2 regions of the Dietzia sp. SL131 genome follow, and region 2 is predicted to be linked to the other one. Evidence: predicted binding sites of a transcription regulator. Region 2 holds the regulator's gene; the other holds the start of a gene.

Region 1 (4,105 bases), 2.1 Mb from region 2:
GACATCGCCACGGCCGTCACCGAGCACGTCCGCCGCTCCCCCGCGGTCCTGTTCACCACCGGCGGTACGGGGGTCGCCCCGGACGACCGCACGCCGGAGGCCACCGCGCCGCACCTGGAGCTGGAGCTGCCGGGGGTCGCCGAGGCGATGCGGGCCCGCGGCCTGGCGGCCACGCCGACGGCGGCGATGAGCCGCGGGCTCGCGGGCTTCGCCGGACGTACCCTGGTGGCGAACCTGCCGGGCTCGACGGGCGGAGTCCGCGACGGGTTGGCGGTCCTCGACGACCTGCTCGAGCACCTGCTCGACGTCCACGCCCACGGAGGAGGACACCGATGAGCGTCTCCAGTCCGCTGGTGGACATCACCGACCGGGAGATCGACCCGCGCGAGGTCGAGAAGGCCGTGTGGACCAGCGCCGACGGGGCGATGGTGACGTTCTCCGGCGTCGTGCGCGACCACGACGGGGGCCGCCGGGTCCACGACATCGAGTATTCGGCTCACCCCACGGCCCGGGACACGCTCGCCCGGCTCTGCGACGAGGTCGCGGCCGAGCACACCTCGGCGGCCGATTCCGGGCGCACGGTCCGCGTGTCCGCCGTCCACCGCGTGGGCGTGCTGCCGGTGGGCGAGGTCGCGGTGGTGGTGGTCGCTGTGGCTCCGCATCGGGCCGAGGCGTTCGCGGCGTGTTCGGAGCTCATCGAGCGGCTCAAGCACGGGGTGCCCATCTGGAAGCGGCAGCGCTTCACCGACGGCGTCTCCGAATGGGTGGGCGTCGGCGACTGCTGAGGCGGTCAGGCCGGCCGTCTGCGGGGTCGGTACCTGTCCTGACCCGGCGGATTGATGAGTGTGCCGTCGTCGGCGACGATGCGGTCGGCGAAGGCGTTCCACTCGCGTTCCCAGATGGCGTCACGGGCACGGGCCAAGGGTCCCTTGGGTCTGGTGCGGTGTTCGTGTCCGGTGTCGGTGATGATGACGAGTTCACCCAACGGCCCGGACCGGTAGGCGTTGGTCCCGAACGTCTTCTCGCGGTGGTGTTTGCGGCACAGGCAGACGAGGTTCCACTCGGTGGTCGGCCCGCCGAGCTCAGGGTCGTTCGTGTTGAACGCGATCACATGGTCCACGTCGCAGGCCTCGGCGGGAACCGAGCACCCGGGGTGGCGGCAGGTCCCGTCGCGCATGCGGATTCGCTCGGCCATCGCCGGGGTGATCACGTAGCGCAGGGCGTGCTCGGGGGAGTCGAGCACGCCGGGGGCGGGGTCGATGAGCTCGAACCGCACGCTCGCGTCGTCGCCCTCGAGCAGTTCCGTGCAGAGCCACTCGACGCTGCTGTAGGTGCCGTGGACGAACTCGACACGGTTGGGCAGACCCCGGGCCGCGGAGGCGATCACGCTGATGCGGATCGGCTGACCGGCCCGCGCGGCGTTGCCCAGCGTGGGCCGGGGGAGGTCCGCCCCGAGCCTGACGTCGCCGAGCTCGATGCCGTCGTGCTCGGACGCAGGGGCAGCGGCAGGGTCGGTCGCGCAAGGGCTGGTCGCGGACGGGTCACCAGCAGGCGGATAGACGGCGAGCGCGGCGAGGGCGTCGGCGCGGAGCTGATCCAGGGAACCGTCCAGTCCGTCCGCCGAGGCGGCCGACGCATCGGTCTCGATGCGACGCCGGAGGAGTTCGGCATCGGCGGCGGTGAGCTTGGCCCACATCGTGGCCATGCCGTTCCGGTCGCCGCGGAAACGGACCGAGCGGGTGGCGGCCGCCGCTGCGGCGGCGTCCTGCGCGGCAGCCGGGTCGTGTCGCTCCACGGCGTCATCGATCGCCGAGTCCACCGCGTTGCGGGTCGGCCGGTCGCCACCGTCGAGATCGTCCGTGAAGCGCGCGACCACCTCGTCCTCCACGGCCGACACGATCGCGTCGGACACCTCCGCCAGGCGACACGCGATATCGACCGCCAACTGCTCGGGCAGCAGCCCGCGGTCGACCGTGGATCGCAGACGGGGCAGCCGCCGGTGGATCTGCGTCCCGGCCGTCACCAACCGCGCGGCGTGCCAGCACGTGAGCTGACACGCCGCCACGAGGTGATCGCGGGCCCGGGCCTCCGGATCCAGCCGGGCGTACGCGGGCCGACGCGAACCGGCGCCGGCCTCCTCCGCCTGTACCTGCTCGGCCCGGGCGAACTGGTCGACCAGGACATGCGCCGCCTCGAGCCGCGTGGCCCCGGCGCGGTTCTGCGCCAGCGTCGCGGCACGGGCCGCCTCGCTGACGGCCTCCATATCGACCATGCCGAGGGGCTCGGGTACGGCGAACAGCGCACTCGTCGTCGTCACCATTCCACCCCCTCCGCCACCGACATCGACATCGACATCGACATCGACATCGAACCTACATTCGATAGTACCCGCGCCGGCGCATTAGTACAAGGGTTCGATCATCTTCGATCACTCATCCCAACCTGGTACCCACCCACTGCGCCAGGATCCGCGCGCAGGCGTCGACACCCTCGACCCACGTGGTGCCCGCGGACTCGTCGGCGGCATCCGAGACGTGCTTGACCAGCCGCGTGGGTACGCCCACCATCGCGCCCGCCGCGGCCACCGCATACCCCTCCATGTCCACCAGGTCGGCGATCCCGGCCAGGCGGTTCCGCACCGGGCCGCCCGCGACGAAACTGTCGCCGGTCGCGAGCACGGGCGCAGCCGATCCCCCGGGCCCCGACGGCGCGGCGGCGTGCTCGGGGGTCACCGCACGCAGGGCGGACAGCGCCAGCGGCGGGCCGTCGTGCCGGCCGGTGACGGCGTGCAGGGCGGGGTCGTCGAAGTCGTGCTGGAACACGGTCGCGATCTCGTGCGTGCCCTCCATCCCCGGGTGCAACCCGCCCGCGGTGCCCACGTTGACCAGCTCACGCGGCCGGGCCCCGCCACCGAGCGCGTGCGCGACGGCCACGGCCGCGCGCACCTTGCCGACGCCGGTGACGAGCACCGGGAAGTCGGTGACGAAGTGCCGCGCCTCCTGCTCCAGCGCGACGACGACGAGAGGGTGAGCCGGATCGACGGTCCCGATGAGTTCCACGCGCCATACGGTAGCCGTCGCCGGGCCTGTCCGTTCAGCCCCCGGGCGGGTCCCACCAGCGTCACTCGCCCGCGCCCAGCGGCAACCGGGCCACGACCTCGTGGCGAGCCCGGCCCCGCGGCCCCTCGCCGAGGAACGAGTCGACGAGCGCGACCTCGGAAACCTCCCACCGGCTGCTCGTGAAGGTGTCGAGCACCCGCAGCCAGGCGGTCGCATCGTCGCGACCGCCGAGCCGGGCGAGCGTGAGGTGCGGACGGAACCGGGCGCCGTCCGGGGCGCAGCCCGCCGCGTTGGCGGCCGAGCGGACGCCCGCCGCGAGCGCGTGGAGCGGCCGATCCTCGGGCTGATCGACCCCCGCCCACAACACCTTGGCCCGCTCGACCGAGGGGAACGCCCCCGCGCCGGCCAGCCGGAGAGTGAACGGCTCGTGCTTCCGGGCGACCGCCTCCACCCGCTCGGTCAGCTCGTCGAGGCGCCAGTCGTCGACGTCGGGACAGAACGTCAGGGTGAGGTGCCACTGGGCGGGGTTCGTCCACGTCAGACCCGGCCGCGGCTCGAGGAACCGCTCCAGTTCCTCGCGAACCTCGTCGGGCGGCACGACCGCGACGAACATCCGATGCCCCATCACCCCACCGTGGACCATGCGCCGGTGGTCCGCAAGCCCGAGTCGTGATCCATCACGAGCCCGCGAGCCACCACCCCAGAGCGGCGGCGGCCACCGTGGCTGTCATCGTCCCCACCCCGTACGCCGCCGCGGTGAGGAACCGGCCGTCGCGGGCCAGGCGAACGGTGTCATAACTGGCCGTGGAGAACGTCGTGTAGCCGCCGAGCGCCCCCGTGCCCAGCAGCACGGCCACCGTCCCGCCGCTTCCCGTGGGTCCGGCCAGCAGCCCCATGACCAGGCCCAGTGCGAACGAACCCGACACGTTGACGAGGAACGTGCCCAGCGGAAACCGGCCATGCCACCGCGCGGCGACCGCCAGGCCCACGCCGTAGCGCAGGGCCGCGCCCACGCCCCCGCCGAGCGCGACCCACACCGCCATCAC
Region 2 (4,105 bases):
GCGATGATCTCGCCTTCGAAGTCGTCGGCCGAGCTGAACTGCTTGTACACGGACGCGAACCGCAGGTAGGCGACCTCGTCCAGATCCTGCAGAGGGCCCAGGATGGCGAGCCCGATCTCGTGGGCGGGAACCTCGGACGCACCGCCGGATCGCACAGCGTCCTCGACCTGCTGGGCGAGGCGACGCAGAGCGTCCTCGTCAACCGATCGTCCCTGGCACGCGCGGCGGACACCCCGGACGACCTTGTCCCGACTGAACGCCTCGGTCACCCCGTTCCGCTTGAGAACCGTCAGCAGGGGCGTCTCCAGCGTCGTGAACCGGTGTCCACACCGGGGGCACTCCCGTCGACGCCGGATCGCCTGACCCTCGTCGACGGATCGTGAGTCGATTACCCGAGAGTCCTCGTGGTGGCATGTCGGGCAGTACATTCCCGTGGGGCCCTTCGTCGACCGGAGTTCACGCGTCCCGGATCGTGCCTGACGGAACGCGGGGGCGGTATACAACCGCCCACGGTCCATTCTAGGAGGCCCGCTGCCCGGTCACGCGTAGGCGGGTCCACCGAGGAAGGCCACTGCGAGAAGCATGATCACGCCGAATGCGATCCCGCACGCCAGTAGCACCCAGGCCGGCACGTCGTCGACGACCCCGGTGGACGCCGGGGCCTCGACATGGCACGCCCGCACGCGGTCCGTGGAGACCGGGCGCACGAGCACACGGCGACCCGGGGCGACCGACGTGACGGCGGCCGGACGGGCGGTCACCCGCGGCCGGACGAGATTCTCCGCACGCGAGGACGTGACGGCGGGCCGGCTGCCCTCCGGTCGGGCCAGGGGGCGTCGCGGCGCACGGGTGGACCGCGCCGACACGTCACCGGGCCGGTCGAGGTGCGCGACCCGTCCACGATGGTCGTCGGGGCAGACCTCGGTCCACCGCGCGGCCGGACGTGGGTGGGACTGAAGCTCGACAACGGTCATGGTGGCTCCCTACTCGATACGGTGTGCGATCGTGATTCGCACACCTGTATGTGTTTCTCAGTACATCTGTTCGAATCCGAACTCCCCTAGAGTTGTATCACGCGACTCCGACACAGTCACGATCCACGGAGGAATTTCTTCGAACACGTGTGTGGCGCGCCGCAGCCCGTGGCACTAGGGTGTAGACAGATCACAGCGTCGAACATCCATTCGCCGAAGGGACCACACGAGATGCCGAAGCCCGATTTCGAGTCACTGACGGACCGACAGAAGAGCGTTCTGCTCCACATCCACGACACCGTCAAGGAGCGTGGCTATCCGCCGAGCATCCGCGAGATCGGGGACGCGGTCGGCTTGCAGTCCACGTCGTCGGTGGCGCATCAACTCCGCACGCTGGAGAAGAAGGGCTTCCTGACGCGGGATCCGCACAAGCCGCGGGCGGTCGACGTCCACGGTGTCCCGGGGCAGAAGTCACGGGGCCGTCGGTCACCTGCTCCGGAGCCCCAGCGTCCGGGCGGCGCGGTCGAACCCGTCTACGTCCCCGTGCTCGGCCGGATCGCGGCGGGCGGGCCCATCCTCGCGGAGCAAGCCGTCGAGGAGATCTTCCCCCTGCCGTCGGACCTCGTCGGATCAGGCGATCTGTTCATGCTCAAGGTCGTCGGCGAGTCGATGATCGACGCCGCCATCTGCGACGGCGACTACGTGGTGGTCAGGCGGCAGAACGTCGCGGACAACGGGGAGATCGTCGCCGCCATGATCGACGGGGAGGCGACGGTCAAGACCTTCCGGAACGACTCGAGCGGAGTCTGGTTGCTGCCCCACAATCCGTCGTTCAGCCCGATTCCGGGCGAGCACGCGACGATCCTCGGCAAGGTCGTGACAGTGTTCCGGAAACTCTGAGTCCCGGTTCGAACGACGCGCCGCCCGTCCCCGAAGGGGTCAGGCGGCGCCGTCATGTGGACCGCGGGCGGCGAACTCGTCCAGTTCGCCGGCCACGGACGCGGGCAGGCGGACCACCAGCCGGGTTCCGTCCTGGGTGTGTTCCTCCTCGACCACCGCGCCCTCGGCGTGGACCCGCGACACCACGTCCCCGCGGGAGTACGGGACGGACAGGGTCACCTCGGTGTCCCCCGAGGCGACGATCTGCGTGATTCGCTCGAGGAGTTCGTCGACACCCTGCCCGGTGACCGCCGAGACGAACACGGCGTCGGGCAGCGCGTGGTGCAACTCGGTGAGGACCACGGGATCCGCGGCGTCGATCTTGTTGATCACCAGGAGTTCCCGAGGCCGCTCCGCGTTCTGCTCCTCGACCACCTCGTTGATCACCTTGCGCACCGCCTCGATCTGGCGGAGCGGGAAGGCATCCGAACCATCCACGACGTGGAGGAGCAACTCGGAGTCGACGACCTCTTCCAGTGTGGACCTGAACGCCTCGACCAACTGGGTCGGCAGGTGTCGGACGAATCCCACGGTGTCCGTGAAGACGACTGCTCTGCCGTCAGGCAACTCGGCCTTGCGCGTCGTCGGGTCGAGTGTGGCGAACAGGGCGTTCTGAACCAGGACGCCGGCTCCGGTGATCCTGTTAAGCAGGCTCGACTTCCCGGCGTTCGTGTAGCCGGCGATGGCGATGGACGGCACCGGAGTGGAACGCCGTCGGTGCCGTTTGGTGTCCCGGGCCTGCTTCATCCCCTTGATGTCCCGGCGCAGACGGGCCATCCGCTCGCGGATCCGACGCCGATCGGTCTCGATCTTGGTCTCACCCGGGCCACGGAGACCGACGCCGCCGTTGCTCCCGGCACGACCGCCCGCCTGGCGCGACAGCGACTCGCCCCACCCACGCAGACGGGGGAGCATGTACTCCATCTGGGCGAGGGTCACCTGGGCCTTGCCCTCACGGCTGGTGGCGTGCTGCGCGAAGATGTCGAGGATCAGCGCGGTACGGTCGATGACCTTCACGTTGACCGCCTTCTCCAGCGCGAGCAACTGTCCAGGGGTGAGTTCGCCGTCGCAGATGACGGTGTCCGCGCCGGTCGCGGCGATCACGTCCTTGAGGACGCTGACCTTGCCCGACCCGATGTAGGTGGCGGCATCGGGCTTGTCACGCCGCTGGATGAGCGCGTCGCACACCTCCGATCCCGCGGTCTCGGCGAGCTGGGCGAGCTCGGCCATCGCGGCGTCCGCCTGCGCGGCGGACCCTTCGGTCCAGACACCGACGAGCACGACCCGTTCGAGTCGGAGCTGGCGGTACTCGGCGTCGTTGACGTCCTGGAGTTCGGTGGAGAGCCCCGCCACCCGGCGCATCGAGGATCTCTCCTCGAGCTGAAAATCACCGATGGACGGATCGAGGTCGCGTGTCGGCCGGTCAGCGGCCGTGTGATCAGTAGTCATTCGGGTTCATCTTCTCACACCGGGCCCCCGGTGTCCCGTGCGAGACGGTGTGCTACCGACCACGGTGGTAATGACCGCGGGCGACGAGTGTGGACGGCCCAGTGAGCGAGGACCCGGCCTCGGTGAGTGAGACCTCCACCTCGCCGCCGGGGACCACCACGACGACGTCGCCCGTCGCCTCCCCCGAGTCGGCCAGCGCGGCGACCGCGGTCGCGACGATTCCGGTTCCGCAGGACATGGTCTCCCCTGATCCCCGCTCGTGGACCCGCATCGAGACCCGACCGTCCACCATCGGGGTGGCGATCTCGACGTTGACGCCGTCGGGGAAGAAGTCCCGGTCATACACCGGGGCCTCCTGCACCGGCAGCCCGGCGAGGCCCGCGGCGTCCAGATCGGGGACCACACAGGCGAGGTGCGGATTGCCCATGTCGACGGCGAGTCCCGCGAAGGTCCGGCCACCGACCTCCGCCGAGGACAGACCCAGCAGACGCGGCTCCCCCATGTCCACCCGCACCACCGCGTCAACACCCGAGTGTGAGAGGACCTCGGCGGGGCGGGCCCCTGACCGCGTGCCCACCGGGATCGAGCCGGCCTCCGCTCTCCCGGTCGCGACGAGGGCGTGGACGAAGACCCGGACCCCGTTGCCGCACATCTCCGCGATGGAACCATCGGCGTTGCGGTAGTCCATGAACCAGTCCGCACCGTCCACGCCGGGCGGCAGGGTCGCGAGCACGCCGCGGTCG

Evidence for each region. Region 2 encodes LexA, which represses DNA repair genes until DNA is damaged. Its sites were predicted from a motif close to CGAACANNTGTTCG; they were not measured.
Region 1: a site for LexA is predicted at 2,368-2,381, ahead of OVA21_RS17625 (HNH endonuclease signature motif containing protein). Genes of this name have one in related genera too.

What each region holds. Positions count from the first base shown of each region.
Region 1 is NZ_JAPPRI010000003.1:3,541,464-3,545,568, reverse strand. It holds gene moaCB (bifunctional molybdenum cofactor biosynthesis protein MoaC/MoaB) at 1-336, shown strand, start outside; gene OVA21_RS17630 (molybdenum cofactor biosynthesis protein MoaE) at 333-785, shown strand; gene OVA21_RS17625 (HNH endonuclease signature motif containing protein) at 791-2,320, opposite strand; gene OVA21_RS17620 (nucleosidase) at 2,433-3,059, opposite strand; gene thpR (RNA 2',3'-cyclic phosphodiesterase) at 3,121-3,684, opposite strand; gene crcB (fluoride efflux transporter CrcB) at 3,737-4,105, opposite strand, start outside.
Region 2 is NZ_JAPPRI010000003.1:1,453,797-1,457,901, forward strand. It holds gene nrdR (transcriptional regulator NrdR) at 1-428, opposite strand, end outside; gene OVA21_RS07590 (hypothetical protein) at 540-974, opposite strand; gene lexA (transcriptional repressor LexA) at 1,164-1,874, shown strand; gene hflX (GTPase HflX) at 1,914-3,362, opposite strand; gene dapF (diaminopimelate epimerase) at 3,415-4,105, opposite strand, start outside.